One region of the Collimonas arenae genome, then DNA from elsewhere that is predicted to be linked to it. Evidence: predicted binding sites of a transcription regulator. Region 1 holds the regulator's gene; each other region holds the start of a gene.

Region 1 (7,911 bases):
TTTCAACTGCTTGGCGAAGTACGACATGCCGCGCGGCGAGTGACGCAGGCAAGTATACAAAGTAATGCTTTGTCTGCGGTTAGCCGGTTGCCCTTTGAACAGATGCGACACCTCCGACAGCAAAGCCAGGTTTTGCAGGCGGCCGTTGAGGAAACGGACTGCGCCGTGGCTGACTGTCTTGCCGTATCTGGAGTTCATGGCCAGCATGATTGCCAGCGAGACCAAGCCGGCGCCGAAGATATCCAGCGGATAGTGCATGCCGAGAAAGATTTTGGCCCAGCTGACAGCAAGCGATAGCCCGACCAGCAATATACCAACCCATTTGATCTTGATGGCGCGTGCTGTCCATAAGGTCAGGCCGGTGGCCAGGATGATGGCAATTGTGACGCTTGGCGACAAGTAATGTTCATTTTGGGGTGGTGGAAGATAGCCATCTTCCACTGTCTGTAGTATGGCGGCCCACAGCAGCGGCACGATTTTGCTGGCCAATACTGTCGCAGCCATGGTCACAACTGCTTTCAGAGAAATAATCCGGGTCGCCCTGCTGCCGCTGATCCATAAGGCCAACAGGCTGGTCGGCACCAGGTACACACCCCATTCGGCGATCGCCAGCGCCAGCAGAAATGGCAGGCTGATGAATCCCGGATGCCCATTGAGCACCGACTCGAGCAGGTGATTGTAAGAAGACAGTGTCATACGTTTGGACGATCGAAAGGGGTGCTAGGTCGCGCAACAATAATTGCCAAATTGAAATTATTTATTGCCATCATTTATTATTGTGCTTAGTTGATATATTACGATACAAATCAAAATAGAATGTTACATGCAAAAACGATAGTTGGCGCTATCCGATGAAAATTATTAGATTTCTTGGGGGAATTAATGATGTCGGAGCGACATGTCAGAATGCCGGGCAGTCTGCCGTAGGCAGCGTATGCGGGACAAAGTCAAATACTGAAGGAGAAACCGACATGGCCAGGTGGCCATGTCAGTATAGAAAAGAAGGAGGGAGGTTACTTGGCAGCGTCGGTTTTTGCCGGCACGGTTACAAAGCCGATCTTCGCCAGGCCGTTATTTTGCGCCAGCGCCATCACCTGCGCCAGAATTTCGTAGCGGGTATCTTTATCTGCGCGCAATTGCAGTTCAGGCTGCGGCTGGCGCTGCGCAGCGGCGATGATATGGTCTGCCAGTTCGTTTTCCGCCACTGGGTCGTTATTCCAGAACATCTTGCCGCTACGGTCGATAGAGAGCGAGATGGTCTCCGGTTTTTCCGGTGCCGGCGCCGATTGTGCGCTGGGCAGGTCGACCTTGATGGCGTGGGTGAACAATGGCGCTGTGATGATGAAAATAACCAGCAACACCAGCATGACGTCGACCATCGGCGTGATATTGATATCCGCCATCGGGGCCTGGTTCTGATTGTCGTTGAAGCCGCCAAAAGCCATGGTTTGCTCTCTGATCAGTGAATGTGTATTCCGGAACGTTATCGATACAATCCGTTACTTGCCGACCCGGCTACCAGTCGTCAGATAAGCGTGCAGGTCATGCGCAAACGCATCGAGTTCCGCCAGTGTAATCCGATTGACGCGGGTAAAGGCGTTATACGCCAACACGGAAGGAATCGCTACTACCAGCCCGAGTGCGGTCATGATCAACGCTTCACCCACCGGGCCTGCCACTTTGTCGATCTGGATAGTGCCGCTGGAGGAAACCGCCTCCAGCGCATGATAAATACCCCAGACCGTACCGAACAGGCCGACGAAAGGCGCGGTCGAACCTACTGACGCGAGCAAGGTCAGGCCGCTTTCCAGGCGCGAGGAGACACGATTGATTTCACGGCGCAAGGTGCGGGTGATCAGTTCGCCCGGATCGGACGCAGCATTTAGTGAAGCAGCCGGCGTACCAGGCGCAGGCGGCTTGATTGATGCCGCGTCGGCTGACTGGATGGCCAGGGGCGAATAAACGTTTTCGGAATCGAAAGGCTTGATGCCGGCAATCGCCACTTCCAGCGTCGGCGCCTGCCAGAAATCATCCAGCGCTGCGGCGCTTCTGCGGATGCGCCATGAACTCCAGGTTTTTGACAGGATATAAAACCAGCTGACGATCGACATCAACACCAGTACATAGGCCACCGAATGGGAGATGGCGTCAGTTTGGGCCCAGTAGCGAGCTAGTCCGAGAGATTGATCCATGGCGTCGATCCGAGAAGTTAAATCGAGGTGACGTCGGCATGCGGCGTCACAACACTATTATTACAAATCAGCGCAAGCCCAACACATCTTGCATGTCATACAGGCCTGTGCTCTTGTCGTTCAGGAAGCGGGCGGCGCGCAGACTGCCATGCACATAGGTGACGCGGCTGGACGACTTGTGGGTGATCTCGATGCGTTCGCCGATGCCGGCAAACAGCACCGTATGGTCGCCGACGATGTCACCGCCGCGAATCGCGGCAAAGCCGATCGATGACGGATCGCGTTCGCCGGTGATGCCTTCGCGGGCATAGACGGCGACATCTTCCAGCTTGCGCCCCTGCGCTTCAGCAATGACTTCGCCCATTTTCAGCGCAGTGCCGGACGGTGCGTCGACCTTGTGCCGATGATGCGCTTCGATGATTTCGATGTCGTAACCGTGGGAAAAGCTTTTGGCAGCCAGTTCCAGCAGCTTCATGGTGACATTGACGCCGACGCTCATATTGGGGGCGAAGACGATGGCGGTCTTTTTTGCCGCTTCAGCAATCGCTGCTTTTCCGGCTTCGTCGAAACCGGTGGTGCCGATAATCATTTTGATGCCGTGGGCGGCGCAGTATTCCAAATGCTTCAGCGTACCTTCAGGGCGCGTGAAATCAATCAGGTAATCCGCCTGCGCCAGGCCCTTGGCCAGATCGGCTTCAATCAGGACATTGGCGGCCTTGCCCAGGAAGGCGGCGGCATCGCTGCCCAGTTCCGGCGCATCCGGCACGCCCAGCGCGCCGGCAAGTACGGCGTCATCGGCGTTTTGAATTGCTTCGACCAGCATGCGGCCCATGCGTCCCGAGGCGCCTGCAACGGCTATTTTCATCTTAGTCATTTTTAATTCGGCGATCTCAAGAAGGGATCTTCATCAAATTGCGGGGGAGAGCGGAATGCCGCAACACGGCATTCAACCGGCTCTCATCCCAATAGTTGTCGTTAGTTTTTGGCAGGCGCAGGCGCGCTAGGCACCGTTGGTGCAATTTCGACATTCTTGACGCTCTTTTTGGCTTCCGCAGCGCCGCCGGAAATCTGGTCCAGATAGTCGTTTTCGGTAGGTAGGTTGCCGCCATCGATGCGCGCTAGCAGATTTCCGTTGAAAAATGCGCTGACCCGGCTGGTGGTGACTTCGCCGTTGCCCTTTTGCAGGCGGAACACATAATCCCAGCGGTCTTCATGGAACAGATCGGTGATGAGCGGCGTGCCAAGCGCAAAGCGTACTTGTTCGCGGGTCATGCCTTCTTTAACTTGCGCCAACATTTCCTTGGAGACAAAATTTCCCTGTTGTATATCGATGCGATATGGAGAAAAAATACCCAGGAAACGGCGATGCTTGATGGTTTGAACCCCGCTGGTATCAGCGTTGGCCGTGGCGTTGCTGCCGGCAGCAGGCGTCGCTGCCGCGGAATTGTCGAGCAATGGATTTTTTGAGGCGCAGCCGGCCAAGGCGGTCATGATGACAACTGCAGCGGTCAAAGCGGAGGTACGGACAGGGGAGAGCAACATTCGCATAAGGATCTCAATTGATTGAGCAACTGTGCTAAAACGCTATATGATAAAGCAGATCATCCATTTGTGACCAAAACATGCCGAACAATCCATCCGAACTAAAAGCCAGCGGCCTTAAAGCCACATTGCCACGCCTTAAAATCCTGGAAATCTTCCAGAATAGCGAGGTGCGTCATCTAAGCGCCGAAGACGTCTATAAGATCTTGCTCAGTGAGAATCTTGATGTCGGTCTGGCAACTGTATACCGCGTGCTGACGCAATTTGAGCAAGCGGGCCTGTTGCAACGCAATCACTTTGAAACTGGCAAAGCCGTCTTTGAGCTCAACGAAGGCTCGCATCACGACCATCTGGTCTGCCTGGATTGCGGTCTGGTTGAAGAGTTTTACGACGAAGAAATCGAAAAGCGCCAGAAGATCGTCGCCAAGGAACATGGTTTCGAAATCGCAGATCACGCCTTGGCGCTGTACGGCCATTGCCGGGATTGCCGCAAGAAGAAGGCTTGACTGCCAAGGCTGACAGCCTGATTTGCCAGCTTTTTCAGCTTTTTCAGCTTTTTCAGCTTTTTCGCGGTTTGCGCACGGGTTTTGCATTGGCCTTGCGTACCGCGGCAGCATAAGCAAGCCGGGCCCAAGGCGTCATCGCGGCAGGCGAGTCCATCGCGTCTTCGGGCGCGGACCAGTAACTCATCTCGACACGTTTCCCTTTACTTTCGTAAATGAACGGCGCGCAGCCGGCGGCCTTGAATCCAGGCCGGGTTTCTTCGTCGGTCTTGAGAAAAAGGCCGCCATCAATAACGATGCAGATCATCAAACCATCGTAATAGATGCCATGGCCGCCGAACATCTTGCGCACGCTTACCGCGCCGAGCGGCGCGAGCAGTTCGCGGATATATTCGATCAATCCTTCGTCCTGATGCATGTCGAGAAAATTTTCTTAGAGGCTGTTGCAAACACACCTGGCGTTGTTGCCCTTGCAGGGCGCGCCCGGGCTTGCAAGCCCGGGTAGTTCCGCAGGCAGACGACATTGTCGTCTGAAACCCATGCTACACCCTCCTGGCCGTACTGCTCGTACTGTCTTCGTCGGTGCGCCTAGCCATCTGTATTTGCAACAGCCTCTTAGGTCTTGTGATCAGCTTTGGCTGAGCGCATTCGACAGTAATTTTGCGGTGATATTCACAATTGGAATCACCCGCTCATAGGCCATGCGCGTCGGTCCGATCACGCCCAGCGTGCCGACGATCTTGCCGTTGACTTCATACGGCGCGGTCACCACGCTCATTTCGTCCATCGGCACCAGTTGCGATTCGCCGCCAATGAAAATCTGCACGCCGGTCGCCTTGCCGGAAATATCCAGCAATTGCATCAGGCCGGTTTTTTGTTCAAACATGTCGAACAGCTTGCGCAAGGAATCCATGTTGGATGACAGGTCGGTCACGCTGAGCAGATTGCGTTCGCCCGAAATCACTACTTCGTCGCTATTGTCGTTCATGGCGTCGCTGCCGGCCTCTACCGCGGCTTGCATCAGCCAGGTCATGTCGTCGCGCAGCTTGCGCAGTTCACCCTGCAAGCGCAGGCGGACATCGTCAAGACTGAGGCCGCCATAGTGCTGGTTGATGTAGTTGGCGGCCTGCACCAGCTTGGCCGGGCTGTAATCGACATCCGTCAGCAGCAGCCGGTTCTGGACATCGCCGTTGGGGCTGACGATCACCAGCAGGATACGTTTTTCAGATAGTCGCAGGAATTCGATCTGCTGGAAGATCGATTCGCGCCGCGGACTCAGCACCACGCCTGCGAAGTGCGATAAAGATGACAACACTTGCGCCGCATTAGTAATGATTTTTTGTTGCGAGTTGGGTTGCAGGCGCGTCTGCATTTTCGATTCCAGTGCGCTTTCGTCGATCGGTTCGACCGTCAGCAGGGTATCGACAAACATGCGGTAGCCGCGTGGCGTCGGCACCCGGCCGGCGGAGGTATGGGGACTGGCGACAAAACCCATTTCTTCCAGGTCCGCCATGATGTTGCGGATCGTCGCCGGCGACAGTTCCAGCCCGGAGATTTTTGACAAGGCCCGCGAGCCGACCGGCTGGCCGTCGGCAATATACCGTTCGACCAGGGCTTTGAGCAGGGTTTGAGCGCGATTATCTAGTTGCATATAGGTCTATTTTAGCGAGCGCCACGCCAAGTGCAAAACGCTATGCTGACTTGGCAGAGGCTTATGACGCACTTATACACTGTTTTTTCAGCGAACTGCAGTTTGTTCTTGCAGCCGCTCAACCTAAGTCCGATAGCCGTCCAACCACGTTTCCAGCTCATGCAAGCTGGTGCAGCTGGCTTGCGGCTGGATCCCGGCCGGCAGCGTGCGCTCAAAACGATTGATCCAGACCGCCTGCAAGCCGGCCTGCTGGGCGCCGACCACATCCAGCAAGGGATCGTCGCCGACATACAAGGTTTCTTGCGGCGCCACATTGAGAGCGGCGCAGGCCGCGTGAAAAATCGCCGGATCGGGCTTGGCGCTGCCGAAACTATGGGCGGCGATCGAGGCCTGGAAATGGCTGGCCAGGCCAATTTTGCCAAGATCGGCAAAGCCGTTCGATACCGTTCCCAGCGGTAGCCGCTGTTGCAAGCTGGTCAATGCCGGTCGGACGTCATTGAACGGCGTCACGGCATGGCGTGCCTCGGAAAAGACCGCCATTGCCGCATCCGCCTTGGCCGGATCTTCGCCAACCTGATTGAGCGCCTCGGTCAGTGCAGCGTGGCGTAGCTTCCAGAGGTCGAACTTGAAAACCGGATTGGTGGCGACCAGTTCCAGCCGCTGCTGGCGCAAGCTGTCAATCGTAAATTGGCGGCTGACCGCACTGGCGTTGGCTTGCAGCCATTCAAACAGCACTTGTTCGGCGCGTGCGATCACCGGCACAATTGGCCACAGCGTATCGTCGAGATCGAACAGAACCGCTTTGATGGCTGCGTGCTTGACTGGCGGTGAGCTGGGTAGGAGTGTTGAATTATTCATCAGTGCCTTGGGCGTATCCTTCATTGCAAGCCTAAATTATGGTCTAATCGCCGGCATGTGGCCTAAAAAAATACCATCCTCACCTTCTCAAGCGGGTTCGCCAGCGAACTTGCCGGAATCTATGCCGAAAACCATTGCGATCGTCGGCAAATACTTTGCCGCCGGCATTTCTGAGTCGTTGACGGAAATCGCCGATTTCCTGCAGGGCCGGGGCCATCACGTGGTGCTGGAAACGGAGACCGCACAGAATGTCGCGTTGCCGATCGCTGCGATGACGCCTGAGCAGATTGGTCGCCAGGCTGACGCCGCAATTATCGTCGGCGGCGACGGAACCATGCTGGGCATCGCACGCCAGCTGGCGCCGTATGACGTGCCTTTGATCGGTATCAATCAGGGCCGGTTGGGATTTATTACCGATATTTCGCTGGAACGCATGTTACCGGTGCTGGGTGAGATGCTGGACGGGAAGGTCGATTCGGAGCGGCGCAGCTTGTTGCAAGGTTCGGTTGTACGCGACGGCCAGGAAATTTTCAGTGCGCTGGCGTTTAATGACGTGGTGGTGGCGCGCGGCGCCGGCTCCGGCATGGCCGAGCTGATGGTCGAGGTCGACGGCCGTTTCATGTATAACCAGCGTTCCGACGGCCTGATCGTGGCGACGCCGACCGGTTCCACCGCCTATGCCTTGTCGGCAGGCGGGCCTTTGCTACATCCCTCGCTGGGCGGCATGGTGCTGGTGCCGATTGCGCCGCATGCGCTGTCGAACCGGCCGATCGTGATTCCGGACAGCAGTGAAATCGTGATCGAGATCGTCAATGGCCGTGACCTCAGCGTCAATTTCGACATGCAGACGCTGGCCAGCCTGCAGCACGGCGACCGCATCCTGATCCGGCGTTCCGAGCACACCATCACCTTTCTGCATCCGGCCGGCTGGAGCTATTACGATACCTTGCGGCAAAAACTGCACTGGAACGAGTATCCCTCACGCGACGGGCAGCTGAAGTAAGATACTGGTCATGTAAGCTGTTGCTGTATTTTCCTTGCGACTTGGCCACCGTTGCCGGTGGCTGGTCCGCACTATTCGACATCCATTTTTGAGCCATTCCCAGACTTCCATGCTGCGCACACTTTCCATTCGCGATTTTGTCATTGTCGATGCCATCGAGCT
Region 2 (7,911 bases), 170 kb from region 1:
GCAAGGCTTCCGCCATCGGGCTACGACAGATATTGCCGATGCAGACTACCAGTATGTGATCGATCATTTTCCCGCCTGCACCGCGTTGGTAACGGATAGCGCGCTTGGCAGAATCAAGCTCATCACCCGGCTCCACGCCGCCAGCTTGGAAGCGTCTACATACACCACGTCCTTCGCTTGCAATTCAAAGTTCTCCGCCAGTGCGAAAGCTACAGGTGAACTGGCGTCGAGGTGGTATACCAGCGGCTTGTCCGCGCCGGCATTGCGCACCACGTATACGCTGCCGGCATTGCTGCTCAGCACATTAACTCCGCCGGCCTCTCCCAACGCTTCATTCAGGCTCAGGCGGCCATTGCGCAACGTCAGCGTGACCGGCTTGCTGACTTCGCCTAGCACAAAGACTTTGCTTTCTTCCCGTGCCAGTACATTCACCACATCGCCGTTATCTAGCATGATGCCGGCCAGATCGACCTTGTGTTGCAGCAGCAGCGGCAGGTCGATACGGTAGCTCTTGCCACCGCGGTTGATGCTGATCTGGCTTTGATCGCCGCTAGGCAAGATGCCGCCGGCACTGTTAAGCGCTTGCGGCAAGGTCATGGGAATATCAGTGATGGGCTGGATCCCCGGTGTTTTCACTTCGCCTTCGATATAGACGCGCTGGCTGCGATAAGCCTGCACGCGCAAGGTCAGGTCAGGCTTCTTGACGTAGCGCGCCAGTTTTCCAGCCAAAAGATCGCGCGCTTGCTGCTCGGTCAGGCCGGCCAGTTTGGTCGGCCCAATATATGGGAATTGCACCAAACCATTGCTATCGATGACATAGCCCGGCGGCGTAGTGCCGCTGTCTATGCTAGATGAGGCATTCGGTGTAGCCATCGCCGGCGTCGACAGTTCCGGATGATCCCACACCACGACCGACAGAATATCGCCGCTCGCTATGCGGTATGGCGTCGCCTTGGTAATCAGCAGACTGAGGTCTTGTCCCGTTTTCCGTTCACGCAGCACCCGCTCGTCCTGCACCAGTTGCGCAGTGATCGGCATGATCGTCGGCACCGAGCCGATCGCTTTCCGGTCCGATTCAACCTGCTCGCTCATATGCATCCCTGGCGCATATGCACATGCTGCGAGCAAAGAAATCAGGCTCGCTATTGTCGCCAGCTTTAAATGTGTGCTTCTCAAAAAAAACATGAAATTGTCAATCCTATAGTACCAACCCTATGAAGCTTGCTGCCACTCAAGCACTAAGGCCTGTTCGCAATTAGCAAAATGTGTTTGCATTTGGTATTTGAATACGCGCGTATCATCACCGAAATGAATCGACATAGTCCAATGTTAAAAAATGTAGTTTGCAATTGTTTTCAAATAAATTCCGTAAGAAACATTTACGCCTTCTTTGAAGCAGACCCTATTTCATTGGTACGTGTCTATATGGAGTGCGACGCGTCTTTGGTGATCCGCGTGAAGCCGGAGAGACCTGTGGTAAACATCGCGTGGCCCGCCTCATGCACACTCATAAGATCAACCATTTTGTCCAATACAATTGGGCAAACTCCCCTCAAATTAACCACCCACAACAATCTTCTTTTTGGGAAAGAAATTGCGCTTCATTGATGACGCATTTTTGAGCCGAGATTGCATGTCCTGCGTGCTCTCTCCAGCATCGTGCGAATACCGGTCAATTCCATTGAATCAAAATCCAAAAGGTAATGACCTGAATAGCAAGTTATCGGTGACGTCAGTTCGCTCGCAGAAAGTTAAAGCGGAGCGTTTGCCAAAGCGCTCTGCTCTCAACCCTTTGAAGCACGAAATGAAACTAGTCAATTCCTAGCCAGAATGCCGCCGGGAAGCGACGCCATATTTCAATCCTCTGGCATTGCACAAGAACATCGCCTGTCACCCGCAGTTGGTGCCGGACGCTCAGGTAAAAATGTGAGCATTGGGTATGCGCGTGTGTCGACCGATGAGCAAAATCTGCAACTTCAGATCGACGCACTGACGCGCGCAGGATGTGAGCGAATATCCACCGATCAAGGCATCTCGGAAGCCGATTTCTCTCGACCAGGTCTGGATGCAGCGCTGGATAAACTGGCTCCCGGAGATTCACTGATAGTGTGGCGACTAGATCGGCTCGGTCGCTCACAGAGCAAGCTGATTGATCTGATCACACACCTCGATAGCCGCAAAATCCAATTCGCCTCAATGATGGAATCAATCAATACCAACTCATCACGCGGAGTATTGATTTTTCATATCATGGCCGCATTGGCTCAGTTCGAGCGCAGTCTTATCAGCGAGCGTACGCGCGCCGGCACCTTCGTGACCAGGTCTCCTTGAGGGAGATTACCTGGCGTTTGGGAATCTCCAGAAACACCGTCAGACGCTATCTACGCTCAGAAAGCGTAGAGCCGGCTTATCGGGATCGACGCACTCCCAGTGCTCTTGATCAGTACGCCTTCAAACTTTCGTCCTGGCTTAAAACAGAAGCGACAAAATCTCAAAAACAGCGGCGCAGCTTAAAACAGATCCATGCTGATTTATCTGTACTAGGCTTTGAGGGATCCTACGACCGGGTTGCCGCCTTTGCGCGACAGTGGCGAGTGGATCAGTTGGATAGGGTCAATTCTGCTAGCAAAGGAACAGTGACAGAGAGGAAATGTATTTTTGATGTCGAATATCAAACAAATTAAACATTTATCCCTAGAACATGAGACGAGAGTTCAGAGTTAGAGTAATTAAGTTCAGAGTTAAAAGAAATCCGACAATTAATCCTCGCGGACAGCAATGCGGGCTTGAAAAATCAACAGAGCGTCCCTATACTTAGCACTCGTTAGGAGAGAGTGCTAACAATCTCCCCGAACTATCCAGTCACTGTGCGGCGCATCTCTATAGCAAAGCAGAACGGTGGTGTTCCACTTTGCTGCGATGTTGCTGCAAATACAAATAACCTGTTGAATCTTAAGGAGTCACATATGAATCTTCGTCCTTTGCACGATCGCGTTATCGTCAAGCGTCTCGACCAGGAAACCAAAACTGCATCCGGTATCGTGCTGCCTGACGCGGCTGCTGAAAAGCCGGATCAAGGTGAAGTGCTGGCTGTCGGTAACGGCAAGATTCTGGAAGACGGCAAGGTCCGTCCGCTGGCAGTCAAGGTTGGCGATCGCGTTCTGTTCGGCAAATATTCCGGTCAAGCAGTCAAGCTCGACGGCGTGGAATATCTGGTAATGCGCGAAGAAGACCTGTTTGCCGTAGTTGAAGGCAAGTAATTCCGGTTCAACCGGAATTACCGGACTGATCAGCGCCTGCGCTTTTAATCGGATCCGGGCACTACACAAACGAATTCACCCCTATTTTCAGGAGAATCAAACATGGCAGCAAAGCAAGTAATTTTCGGCGATGAAGCACGCGCCAAGATCGTCAACGGCGTCAATGTCCTGGCTAACGCAGTTAAGGTAACTCTGGGTCCTAAGGGCCGCAACGTGGTTCTGGAACGCAGCTTCGGCGCGCCTACAGTGACCAAGGACGGCGTTTCGGTTGCTAAAGAAATCGAACTGAAAGACAAGCTGGAAAACATGGGCGCGCAGCTCGTGAAAGAAGTTGCTTCCAAGACTTCCGACAACGCTGGTGACGGTACTACTACCGCTACCGTGCTGGCACAAGCTATCGTTCGCGAAGGCTTCAAGTACGTTGCAGCCGGTTTCAACCCTACAGACCTGAAGCGCGGTATCGACAAAGCTGTTGTCGCCATCGTTGCTGAAATCAAGACTCTGTCGAAGCCAACCACAACCAGCAAGGAAATCGCTCAAGTTGGTTCGATCTCCGCTAACTCCGACACCGACATCGGTGAAATCATTGCCAAGGCAATGGACAAAGTCGGCAAAGAAGGCGTGATCACTGTTGAAGATGGCAAGTCGTTGGAAAACGAACTGGACATCGTCGAAGGTATGCAATTCGACCGCGGCTACCTGTCGCCTTACTTCATCAACAACCAAGAGAAACAAGTTGTTGCCCTGGAAAATCCGTTCGTCCTGCTGTTCGACAAAAAAGTATCGAACATCCGTGACCTGCTGCCGATCCTGGAACAAGTCGCCAAGTCGGGCCGTCCACTGCTGATCATCGCAGAAGATGTCGAAGGCGAAGCACTGGCTACTCTGGTGGTCAACAACATCCGCGGCATCCTGAAGACTGCAGCTGTCAAGGCGCCAGGTTTCGGCGACCGTCGTAAAGCCATGCTGGAAGACATCGCTATCCTGACCGGTGGTCAAGTGATCGCTGAAGAAGTCGGCCTGACACTGGAAAAAGCTACCCTGGCTGAACTGGGCCAAGCCAAGCGTATCGAAATCAGCAAGGAAAACACTACCATCATCGACGGTGCTGGCGAAGCCATCACTATCGAAGCACGCGTCAAGCAAATCCGTGCGCAAATCGAAGAAGCTTCTTCGGATTACGACCGTGAAAAACTGCAAGAACGCGTTGCCAAGCTGGCCGGCGGCGTTGCGCTGATCCGCGTTGGTGCTGCAACCGAAGTTGAAATGAAAGAAAAGAAAGCACGCGTTGAAGATGCCCTGCACGCTACCCGTGCAGCAGTGGAAGAAGGCGTTGTGCCAGGCGGCGGCGTTGCATTCCTGCGCGCACGTGCTGCAGTCAAGGACCTGAAAGGCGAAAACGCCGACCAGGAAGCCGGCATCAAGATCGTGCTGCGCGCGATCGAAGAGCCGCTGCGTCAAATCGTATTCAACGCTGGCGACGAGCCATCGGTTGTGATCAACGCAGTCTTGGCTGGCAAAGGTAACTACGGTTACAACGCTGCCAACGGCACCTACGGCGACCTGGTTGAACTGGGCGTTCTGGACCCAGCCAAGGTTACCCGTTCGGCATTGCAAAATGCTGCTTCGGTTGCCGGCCTGATCCTGACTACCGATGCAATGATCGCTGAACTGCCAGAAGACAAGTCGGCTGGCGGCATGCCAGGCGGCATGGGCGGTATGGGTGGCATGGGCGGTATGGACGGCATGATGTAATTGCGGCGGGGCCGGTATATCCGGTCCGTTGTCCTGCTTTGAAAAGCCTGCGATGGGTAACCATCGTGGGCTTTTTCTATTGAAGCCCCCGGTTCGAGATTTTGCGTGCTCAATACAGATGCATATACTTGGCGGTTATAAAGCCATGTCTAAATGTTCCTTCCCATGTGTAACAAACGCTTATAAAATAGGCACCTACTAAAAAAACATAATGGCGGCGAGATTGTTGATGTTTATGCAATCAGCTGCCTTTTTTCATTCTGAAATGATAGAAATCAAAGCAGTCACCCAGCGCTTCAATGGCGCACGCGGGCCGGTCGATGCGGTGCGCGATGTTAGCCTTGCGATCCGCAAGGGCGAGATCTTCGGCATCATCGGCCGCAGCGGCGCCGGCAAAAGCACGCTGGTGCGTTGCCTTAACCTGCTGAACCGCCCTACTTCCGGCGCCATTATTGTCGACGGCAAAGACATGACTACGCTCAACGCAGAGCAGTTGCGCAGCGCACGGCGCGAGATCGGCATGATTTTCCAGCATTTCAACCTGCTGTCGTCGCGTACCGTCTACGACAATATCGCGCTGCCGCTGGAGCTGGCTGGCCTATCCAAGGCAGAGATTGCGAAGAAGGTCACGCCGCTACTGGAGCTGGTCGGCCTGACCGCGCTCAAGGATAGTTATCCGGCGCAAATCAGCGGCGGCCAAAAGCAGCGTGTCGGTATTGCACGTGCATTGGCCAATGAGCCGAAAGTCTTGCTGTCGGATGAAGCCACTTCTGCGCTTGATCCGGAAACCACGCGCTCCATCCTGGAGCTGCTGCGCAAAATCAATCGTGAGCTGGGCCTGACCATCGTCCTGATCACGCATCAGATGGAAGTCATCAAGATGATCTGCGACCGCATGGCGGTAATGGAAAGCGGCGAAGTGATTGAAACCGGTGAAGTGCTGGAGCTGTTCCGTTCGCCTAAGCATGAGGTGACGCGCGCCCTGATTGGCGATGTGATAGCGCAGGAGCTGCCGCAAGGCGTATTGCAGCGCCTGCGAGCACGGCTGGCGCAAAGCGACGCCGGCAGCGGCACCGATCATCTGTTCCGCTTTGCATTTACGGGCTCTGGCGTCGACCAGCCTTTGCTGTCGGAAGCGGTGCGCAAGTTCGACCTGGATTTCAATATCTTGCATGGCCAGATTGATGAAATACAAGGACAAGCGTTTGGCTCGCTAGCGATCCTGGCCAACGGCACCACTGAAAACATCCAGGCCGCCATGGCTTATCTGACCGCCCAGGGCGTCACCGTCGAGGAATTGAACCATGTCATCTGAAATGCTTGATCTGTTTTTATCGTCATTCGGGGAAACCCTGATGATGGTCGGCATCTCCGGCATCCTCGGCGCCCTGCTTGGCGTGCCGCTGGGAATTGCCCTCCACCTGACCGGCCGCGAAGGCGTTTTGCCGCATCCGATTTTCAACCGCGTTGCGGGGCTGATCGTGAATGCCGTCCGCTCGACGCCATTCATCATCTTGCTGGTAGCGGTGATTCCCTTCACCCGTTTTTTCGTCGGCACCTCGATCGGCACCGCAGCCGCGATCGTACCTTTGACGATTGCTTCCGCGCCCTTCATCGCGCGGCTGGTGGAAACCGCCTTGCGCGAGGTCGACCGCGGCTTGATCGAAGCAGCGCAGGCGATGGGAGCGACTACCTGGCAAATCGTCTACAAGGTATTGGTGCCAGAAGCGTTCGCGGGAATTGTGGCCGGCCTGACGATTACGTTTGTGAGCCTGGTAGGTTACTCTGCGATGGCCGGCGCGATTGGCGGCGGCGGGCTGGGTGACCTGGGGATACGCTATGGCTATCAGCGTTTCTTGCCTGAGGTGATGCTGCTGGTGGTAGTGATATTGATTGTGTTTGTGCAGCTGGTACAGACACTGGGCGACATCCTGGTGCGCCGCCTCAGCCATCGCTGATTGTTGAAATCCTGGACAGCTTTGCTACACAGGATTCGTCATGATTTTTGAAAGGAAGAAAATGAATCGTCGTCAATTAATACAATTTTTTGCCGGACTGAGCGTGATCGCTGGTTTCGGCGCGGCTCCTTTTGCGGCCTCGGCGCAAGACAAGCCGATCAAGATCGGAGTTACCGGCGGCCCGCACGCGCAGATCATGGAAGTCGTCAAGAAAGTGGCGGCCAAGGACGGCTTGAACATCCAGATCGTCGAATTCAGCGACTATGTGCAGCCCAACGCAGCATTGGCCGCAGGTGACCTGGATGCCAACAGCTATCAGCATCTGCCTTACCTTGAAGCGCAGATCAAGGATCGCGGATACAAGCTGGTGAATGTCGGCTACACCATCACTTTCCCGATGGGCGTGTACTCGAAGAAAATCAAATCGCTCAAGGACCTGAAAAACGGCGCGCGTATCGGCATTCCGAATGATCCGACCAACGGCGGCCGTGCCCTGTTGCTGTTGCAGACGCAAGGTTTGCTGAAGCTGAAAGCCGATGCTGGCCTGAAAGCGACGCCGCTGGATATCGCCGACAATCCGAAGAAACTGAAGATTGTCGAGATCGACGCAGCACAATTGCCGCGCTCGCTAGATGACCTGGATGCCGCTGCAATCAACGGCAACTACGCAGAATCGGCTGGCCTGGACCCGACCAAGGACGGCATCGCCATCGAAGCTGCAAAAGGGCCTTATGCCAACGTGATCGCAGTACGCGCCGCAGACAAGGACAAGCCTTGGGTAGCCAAACTGGTGAAGGCTTACCATAGCCAGGAAGTGAAACAGTACGTTATGACACAGTTCAAGAGCTCGGTGATTTCCGCCTGGTAATCGGACACCGGATATGAAAAAGCCCGCGCTGCTAATACAGCGCGGGCTTTTTTTTGTTCCCAGGAAAATC
Region 3 (7,911 bases), 1.4 Mb from region 1:
CTGCCGATCACGCATGGCCTGAAATTCACCCAGCTGCAAATCTGGCTCTACACAATTGCCCTGGTCGCCACCACCATGCTGCCATTTGCGGTTGGCATGAGCGGCCTGATTTACTTGGCCAGTGCTGCAGTGCTGGGCGTGATTTTCCTCTGGTATGCATGGCAGATTTATCAGCATTACACCGATCTGATTGCGCGCAAGACTTTCGCCTATTCGATCATTTACCTGTCGTTGCTGTTCGCCGCCCTGCTGGTCGATCATTACCTCAAATTCTGAAAGCAAACATGAAGCGTATTACCTCTGTCGTCTCCTTGTTTGTCGGCTTGCTGATGGTCTTGTCATTGGCTGCATGCGGCGATAAATCAGCCGGCAGCAGCCAGGAAATGACACTCTCGCCAGCCAAAAGCGCGTTTAACAATACCGACGTCACAGGACTGGGCTACGCCCGCGATTTCGCTCTGACCGACCACACCGGCAAGCCGCGCACGCTGGCTGATTACAAGGGCAAAGTGGTCGTAGTGTTTTTCGGCTATACCCAATGCCCCGACGTCTGTCCGACTACGATGGTAGAGATGGCCAATGTCTTGAAGGAAATGGGACCGCTGGCGAGCAAGGTACAGGTATTGTTCGTAACAGTCGATCCGGAGCGCGATACGCAAGAACTGCTATCCAAGTATGTGCCAGCATTTGATCCAAGTTTTGTGGGCTTGTATGGCGATGCGGCAGCGACCGAAAAGGTGGCCAAGGAATTCCGCGTGTTCTATCAGAAAGTACCGGGCAAGACTCCGGGCAGTTACAGCATGGATCACACGGCTGGCAGCTATGTGTTTGATCCTGAAGGCCACATCCGCCTGTTCATACGCCATGGACAGGGACCTGAGCCGGTTGCGCATGATTTGAAATTGTTGCTTCAGTGACCCGGGGCGACTCAGTCCCCAGCGACAACTAAAAAGGCAGGATCGCTTGATTGCGATCCTGCCTTTTGCATTGTAGCGCCTTCAATCTCAGATAATCTCAGACATGTCCTCTACGAAACGGAGACGATCTTTGGCGGCGGGCAGAAAACACGACTCGCTGCTGCCAAACAGGCGATAGCGGTTACGTGCTATCCAGCGATAGGCGCCATCCCGTATAAAGGCCGGTAACGGCCATATGATCCATGCCAGCTTCCAAGGAAATCCCAGTTGATGCAGCACCCTGAAAATCGCAGCGGTATGCTGATAGCTGCGTTCGCCGTCGACAAGCAATAGGGTTTCAAGCCTGGTGACACTCAATCCGGCTTGGGTCAGCAAAGCAACGCCGGCGCTTGATTGCATCGATGCAAACCGGAACACCCGGCGCCGGTCGTGCTTCAACAGGAATTGCACCCATGTCGAGCAAATCAGACATTTGGCGTCGAACACGATAATCATGCTATCGCCCACGCTTGTTCCAGATCCAGATAACCCCGATATTCAGCCAGTATCCCAACCAGCGGCAGAGTCGCCGCGACGTTGAAATACAGTTTTCCTCCCGCGCCGGTTTCCTCGGCCAGTATCGAAGGCAGCAGAAATTTCGGGCAAGGAAGTTCGCAAAATGTGATGCGCTGGATGATCATGCGTAGCTGCCCCTGAAGGACGCTGAGTTGAAAATGCAAATCTACCGGGCCCAGGCTCTCGACCAGGCTGCCGGACCGGATGCGCATCTGCGAGGTCATCGACCGGCCAGGAAAGTGGCGACGCCACGTCTCTTGCCGGGTATCGGCATCCAGTTCGAACCAGAAGTCGGTTTCAGTTGTCGCCTTGGGAAGAGCGAATAGTTTGCCGAACAGGCGTCCGATCGTCGTATGTGGGCCTTTGACCGTGCATCGGCCAGGCAAGGTGACTCGCCCGGCCAAGCTATGGAAGAGTTGCAGTTCAGGCGCCAATGAATGGAACTCATCTGCCATTGCCTGGCGATAGAGGGAGTCGGTGGAGTTCGTGGGGCGTGTTTGCATGGAAGCAATAGTGTAGCACCCGGAGCAAAAATAAAGCTCCCTGAACCGAGTGGTTGGAGGGAGCTATATCTGGCCTTGCCTATACATCGGCAATGCGGGCTGATGCGTCTTGCCAAGTTTCGCTGATCAGGAAAACGCCGCCAACGAACCCTTCATCTTCTTCAGCGCGACTGCTTCAATCTGCCGTATCCGTTCTGCGGATACGCCAAACTCGTCCGCCAGCTCATGCAAGGTGGCGCCGGAACCGTCGTCGTTGGCCAGCCAGCGCGCTTCGACGATGCGCCGTGAACGTTCATCCAGCTTGCTCAGAGCAGACTCGAGGCCTTCCGATTGCATGCGGTCATAGCGCTGCGCTTCCAGCACCTTGGTCGGTTCTTGCAATTCAGATGACAGATAGGCAATTGGTGCGAATTTCTCATCGTCGTCGTCAGTCGGCGCATCCAATGCGATGTCGCGGCCGGTCAGGCGCGTTTCCATTTCAATCACTTCTTCGCGCTTGACGTTCAAGGTCTTGGCCAAAGCATCAACCTGCGACGGCGTCATCGCGTCCAGGCCTTCCTTGTGACTGCGCAAATTGAAAAACAGTTTGCGCTGGGCCTTGGTGGTGGCAACCTTCACCAAGCGCCAGTTTTTCAGGATGTATTCATGCATTTCCGCCTTGATCCAATGCATTGCATACGACACCAGCCGTACGCCTTGATCCGGATCGAAGCGTTTGACGGCCTTCATCAAGCCGATATTGCCTTCCTGGATCAGGTCGGCGTGTGGCAAGCCATAACCGAGATAGCCGCGGGCGATCGACACCACCAGGCGCAAATGCGAAAGCACCAGCTTTTGCGCGGCGCCAAGGTCGTTTTTGTCGCGCAATTGTTTTGCCAGGGAAACTTCTTCATCATGTGTCAACATCGGCAAGCGATTTACCGCCGAGATGTACGCGTCAATATTTCCCAGCGTACCGGAAAAGCCGAGCGCCAAGGCATTGGTCTCGATTGGCATTAATGCAGTGTTGACTGATGGATTCTTCATTCTTTCTCCTTGCTGTCCGGCCAGCTCAGGCTGCCGGTTGATCAACGATCAGACGTTTGACTGGATTATATTAGCACTCTCTATTACGGAGTGCTAATAGGATTTGTTAGAGAATGTATATAGAGTATTGCTATTGAAATTATTCTTATGATTGCCATGTACAAGCACTTAGAGGGATAAATCCCTGGAAAGTTGCGATCTCGAGGAAGGAAAATGCTGCATAGCCGCAGGGAAAGTGCGAACAACAGTGCCCGGCTGTTCAGGCGATCAGGTCCGGCGTCATTGCAAGATAGGCATCGTAAGGCGGCAGGCTGAGAAAATCGCGAATTTGCTGCAGGTGACTGCTGGCGGCGATACTCAGATACAAACGCTGCGGCGGTTTGCGCAGCAGGCGGTTCAAGGTGACGCGTAGTGTTAGATTACCAATGCAACAAAAGCAACCAGGCGCGATTCGTTTGATTTCCAGCACCGGGGGCAGTGACTCGGGAGCGGACATGCCGTCCGCAAGGCCTTCAAGAATGAGTGCGGTGCTGAGGTGCGCGCCGTTGCGCGTAAATTCTTCCTGCAGGGCAGACCAGATCGCCGCCTCGCGGACGCTCGTCGATCTGCCGCACACCAGCGTGGTAAGGGTCATCCGCCTTTTTTCGACAACTTTCCCGGATCTACTCCGAGTTGTTTCAGTTTGCGGTACAGGTGGGTGCGTTCCAGTCCGGTTTTTTCAGCCACCCTGGTCATGCTGCCGCTTTCGCGAATCAGGTGGTATTCGAAATAGGCGCGTTCAAAAGCATCGCGCGCTTCGCGCAGTGGCAGGCCGAACGAAGATGAAAACAGGTTTTCCGACGACGCCGCGACCGATGGCAGCGCGGTGGCGTGTGCGGCTTCGGAGGAAGCCGGGCCGTTGAAGCTGCCTGCAGCGACAACCACGTCATTCATGTCGTTGACGGTGGCGGTCGGTTGTGGATACAGCGTCGGCGCGCGGGCAGTCTTGGGGCCTTGCGACAAGCCTTGCTGAACGGCTTTCAACAGCTTTTGCAAGGCAATCGGTTTTTCCAGGAAATTCAGGGCCCCGATGCGGGTTGCTTCGACCGCGGTATCGATAGTGGCGTGACCGGACATCATGATGACCGGCATGGTCAGCAAGCCATCGCGCTGCCATTCCTTGAGCAGCGTCACGCCGTCGGTGTCAGGCATCCAGATATCGAGCAGCACCAGATCGGGTACGCCACCCTGACGAAATTCACGAGCCTGTTGTGCATTTTCCGCGGCGGTTACTACATGCCCCTCGTCACCTAAAATTTCCGAGAGCAATTCCCGAATTCCCATTTCGTCGTCAACGACTAGGATGTTAGCCATGCGGTTGCCTTCCCATTTCCTGTTGCATCAAATCCCACTGTATGGACCGTTCAGATAGCCCAGTTAAATTGTTGATGTCTCTTTGTTTTATTTCCGCGTACTGATACATGCTATATCACTCAACTGCCGATTTGCAGATGTTCTGCATCAAATTATGATCGAATCATGACTTCAGGCTAACTTTAACAGCAAAATCAGGATTTTTGCGCCCTTTGTGTCGCTTCGATTCTGCAGATCGATGCGGCCACCATGTTCATCGATAATTTTCTTCACCATCGGCAGACCCAGGCCGGTGCCGCGCGGCTTCGAGGTAACATACGGCTCAAACGCTCTGGCCAGTATTTTAGGCGAGAATCCGGCGCCGTTATCGGTAATCGACAGCCGTACCGCTGTGCGCGATGAGCCGTCCGAGCTTTGATAGCTGACGCGCTCGGTCACCAGGTCGATGCGCGGCGGCAGGGGGTCGTCGCTGCGGTCCATGACGGCGTCCTGGGCGTTCTGCAGCAGATTGTGGATCACTTGCCGCAGCTGGGTGGCGTCGCCCATGACCATTGGCAGGTCCGACGCCAGCGAAGCATGAATCATGTCGCGCTCGTCACCGGCCAGATACAGGTGCAGTATTTCCGCCACCAGCACGTTCAGGTCCAGCTCGCTCAGTACCGCAGGCGGAGTTTTGGCGTAGTCCCGGAAATCGTCCACCATGCGCTTCATCGCGGCTACCTGGTTGACGATCGTGTCGGTGCTTTTTTTCAGGATTGTCGCATCCTGCGGCATCAGCTTGTCTTCCAGTTTCATCTGCAAGCGCTCGGCGGACAGCTGGATCGGGGTCAGCGGATTCTTGATTTCATGCGCCAGGCGGCGCGCCACTTCGCCCCAGGCAATCGAGCGCTGACCGGAAATGACATCGGATATATCGTCGAACACCACCACGTAACCGGTCCGGCTTTCGACCGGCAGGCGCGAGCCGCGCGCGAGCAGAGTGATGTCGTCGCTATCATTGGTCTCGACGCTGTCGACCCGTCGCGGAATTTCTATCTGCTGTTGCCAGTGCAGCAGTTCGGGGCCGATCTTCCCGGTGGCGAATTGCGCATTCTGTTCGGAGAAGGCGTCGGTGATGATTTCGGCAAAGTGCGCCAGGCCGTCAATGATGTTGAGCGGTTGACCAATATGCGGTGAAAAATCGTACTGCAGGATGCGCGCCACCGACTGGTTGCTGCTGACCAGCCGGAAATCACCGTCCAGCACCATCACGCCGGCAGACATGTTGGCCAGCACCGACTCCAGATAGGCTTTGGCGTTTTCCAGTTCAGTGCGGTTTTTCTCCACCGCACCGCGGGCATCATATAACTGGCGCGTCATCAGGTTGAACGACTGGGTCAGGGTACCGAGTTCATCCGAGGTGGCTACAATCGGTCGCGGCGACAGATTGCCTTCTGCCACTGCCTTGGTGCCTTCCGCCAGCAACAGCAAAGGTTTGGCCAGATCGGTTGCAATCAGGAAGGCGCTGGCGATGGCGCCGAACACTGCCAGCAGCAGCGTCAGCGTCAAGGTTACAAGATAGATCTTGCGCAGGCCGGAGCGGCCCAACGAACGCTCCTGATACTCGGTATACGCGGAAGCCACCGCATCTGCATTGGTCGCCAGATAGGATGGAACCGGCTGTATCATTTGCAGGAAATGCGTTTCGTTCTGCAGAGACGAACTTTTCAACGGTGGCGGGATTTCCACCACCACATGGAGGAGCAGGTCGTTGCTGCCGTTGTCGGCACCGCTGCTGTCCGGTCCGCTGTCGGTTGCGGCGTAACCGCGCGATAACCTGGCCTGTTGCAACATGGCGGGTGTCGGCAGATTGGGCACCAGCGTTCCCAGATGACCGCCGACGGAGGCGATAACTTCGCCTTTGGCGGTGACAATCGACGCTTCCAGATTCTGGTCGCTAAGGCGGCCGAGCTGGGTTGCCTGCGCAGAATTCGACAGGTCCGACCATTCGCCCGCCAGAGTACGCGCCCTGGCGCTGAGGTCGCTGAGAGATGACTCAAGCGCAGCGTGGCTCAAGTTCAAACCGGATTGCAAGGCTGACTCGACGTGGACATCAAACCAGGATTCGATCGAGCGCGAGACAAATTGGACCGACACCAGATAAATCACCACGCCCGGCAAGATGCCGATCAAGGCGAACATGAACACTAGTTTGGCCGTCAGCCTGGAGCCGAACTTGCCACGTTTATAGCGACTATAGAGACGGCCGAGCAGCAGGCAAACCAGCATGAACAAAGCCACGGCCACCAGCGCATTCAAGCCGAGCAGCCAGGAATAATGTTTATCGAAAAAATCGGAATTGGAGGATGCCGACGACAGCAGGAACAGGAGGATGCTGACGATGGCGCCGCCGATCACCAGCAGATAGCGTAGCGCGCGCGGCACGGTTATTCAGCCTTGTAGTTGAAGTTCTTCCAGTCGGAAGAAAAGTTCCAGTCGCTATTGTTGAGCGCATTGACCTGGAACGGTTTGGACAGCAGGCCCAGGTCCAGCCTCATGCGTACGGCGACCCGGTACACCTCGCCGGTCGTGAGGGCGCTCTTATCGGCGATCAGCCAGCGGCTTGGCCGGCGGATCAGTGACAGCGCATCGTCGAGGGTATTGAAATTTTGTTGCAAGCTGCCGTTGATGCCGACGTTATAACGCCGTGTGATGACGTTGTATTGCAGGCGGATAGTCTGGGTTGCAGTGATTGCTTTTTCATCGAACCAGTACCAGCGAGGCCGGGTCAGTTCGACGTCAGTCGTAAAATAGAGGGCAACGCCACGGTTGACTACATCTTCCAGCCCGCGGTTCAGATCGAATGAGTAGGTCGCCGACAGCCGGTAGCCATCGTCGCCGGCTTCGATATGGGCCTGGCTCAATTCAACGCCGTCAGAAGCAAAGCTGGACGCGTGGCTGAAAGACAGAACTAGCATCAGAGCCAGCAGCCAGTATTTGATGAATTGAGGCAATGGTCGTGTCACTGGTATCTGTTACGGAGCAAAATCCGTTAAAAATGGTTCATCAACAAGAAGGCGGAACTGCCAAGCGCTTTTGACGCCAGGCAGTGCTCATTACATCATTTTTGAAACAGGGCGTAAAACAGCCCGTCGTGATCTTGCTCGGCATCGGCCCGTGGCAACAACTGGCCGGGCGCTGGCAGCCTGCGGGCGTTATTGCGTTCGGCAAATGCGACGGCTTGGGCCTCGGACTCCTGTGGCCAGACGGAACATGTTACCAGCAGCAATTTACCATCGGGTCGTAGCATCTGCCAAAGATTGTCCAGAATCTTTGCTGAAAGTGTTGCTAGTTGCTCGGTATCGGTCTTGCGCCGCAACCAGCGTATATCCGGATGACGTCGGACGATGCCGGAGGCGGTGCAGGGCACGTCGGCCAGGATGCGGTCGAAGGGCTTGCCGTCCCACCAGTCCTTGCCGTCGCCGCCGAGGCTGGCGTCGCCCAATTGCAGCGTGGCCTGCAATTGCAGGCGCTGCAGGTTTTGGGTGATGCGTTGCAAACGTTTGGGATTGTTATCC

Evidence for each region. Region 1 encodes HrcA, which represses chaperone genes, less so after heat shock. Its sites were predicted from a motif close to TTAGCACTCNNNNNNNNNGAGTGCTAA; they were not measured.
Region 2: a site for HrcA is predicted at 2,815-2,841, ahead of groES (co-chaperone GroES). Genes of this name have one in related genera too.
Region 3: a site for HrcA is predicted at 3,072-3,098, ahead of rpoH (RNA polymerase sigma factor RpoH). Genes of this name have one in related genera too.

Annotation. Positions count from the first base shown of each region.
Region 1 covers NZ_CP009962.1:4,942,040-4,949,950, reverse strand. Annotated here, with positions in the region: gene LT85_RS25680 (DUF535 family protein) at 1-696, opposite strand, end outside; gene LT85_RS21810 (ExbD/TolR family protein) at 1,014-1,445, opposite strand; gene LT85_RS21805 (MotA/TolQ/ExbB proton channel family protein) at 1,500-2,192, opposite strand; gene dapB (4-hydroxy-tetrahydrodipicolinate reductase) at 2,260-3,066, opposite strand; gene LT85_RS21795 (outer membrane protein assembly factor BamE) at 3,168-3,740, opposite strand; gene fur (ferric iron uptake transcriptional regulator) at 3,815-4,240, shown strand; gene LT85_RS21785 (TfoX/Sxy family protein) at 4,293-4,655, opposite strand; gene hrcA (heat-inducible transcriptional repressor HrcA) at 4,866-5,888, opposite strand; gene LT85_RS21775 (HAD family hydrolase) at 6,012-6,746, opposite strand; gene LT85_RS21770 (NAD kinase) at 6,802-7,749, shown strand; gene recN (DNA repair protein RecN) at 7,859-7,911, shown strand, end outside.
Region 2 covers NZ_CP009962.1:4,776,649-4,784,559, forward strand. Annotated here, with positions in the region: gene LT85_RS21075 (low molecular weight protein-tyrosine-phosphatase) at 1-67, opposite strand, end outside; gene LT85_RS21080 (polysaccharide biosynthesis/export family protein) at 64-1,092, opposite strand; partial or broken gene LT85_RS21085 (recombinase family protein) at 1,927-2,307, shown strand; partial or broken gene LT85_RS27225 (hypothetical protein) at 2,259-2,636, shown strand; gene groES (co-chaperone GroES) at 2,967-3,260, shown strand; gene groL (chaperonin GroEL) at 3,363-5,015, shown strand; gene LT85_RS21100 (methionine ABC transporter ATP-binding protein) at 5,281-6,330, shown strand; gene LT85_RS21105 (methionine ABC transporter permease) at 6,320-6,973, shown strand; gene LT85_RS21110 (MetQ/NlpA family ABC transporter substrate-binding protein) at 7,035-7,841, shown strand; gene LT85_RS27705 (hypothetical protein) at 7,855-7,911, shown strand, end outside.
Region 3 covers NZ_CP009962.1:698,222-706,132, forward strand. Annotated here, with positions in the region: gene cyoE (heme o synthase) at 1-276, shown strand, start outside; gene LT85_RS03070 (SCO family protein) at 285-917, shown strand; gene LT85_RS03075 (thiol-disulfide oxidoreductase DCC family protein) at 1,005-1,412, opposite strand; gene LT85_RS03080 (DUF4166 domain-containing protein) at 1,409-1,975, opposite strand; gene rpoH (RNA polymerase sigma factor RpoH) at 2,102-3,001, opposite strand; gene LT85_RS03090 (hypothetical protein) at 3,261-3,635, opposite strand; gene LT85_RS03095 (response regulator) at 3,632-4,354, opposite strand; gene LT85_RS03100 (sensor histidine kinase) at 4,526-6,778, opposite strand; gene LT85_RS03105 (DUF4390 domain-containing protein) at 6,781-7,359, opposite strand; gene rsmB (16S rRNA (cytosine(967)-C(5))-methyltransferase RsmB) at 7,455-7,911, opposite strand, start outside.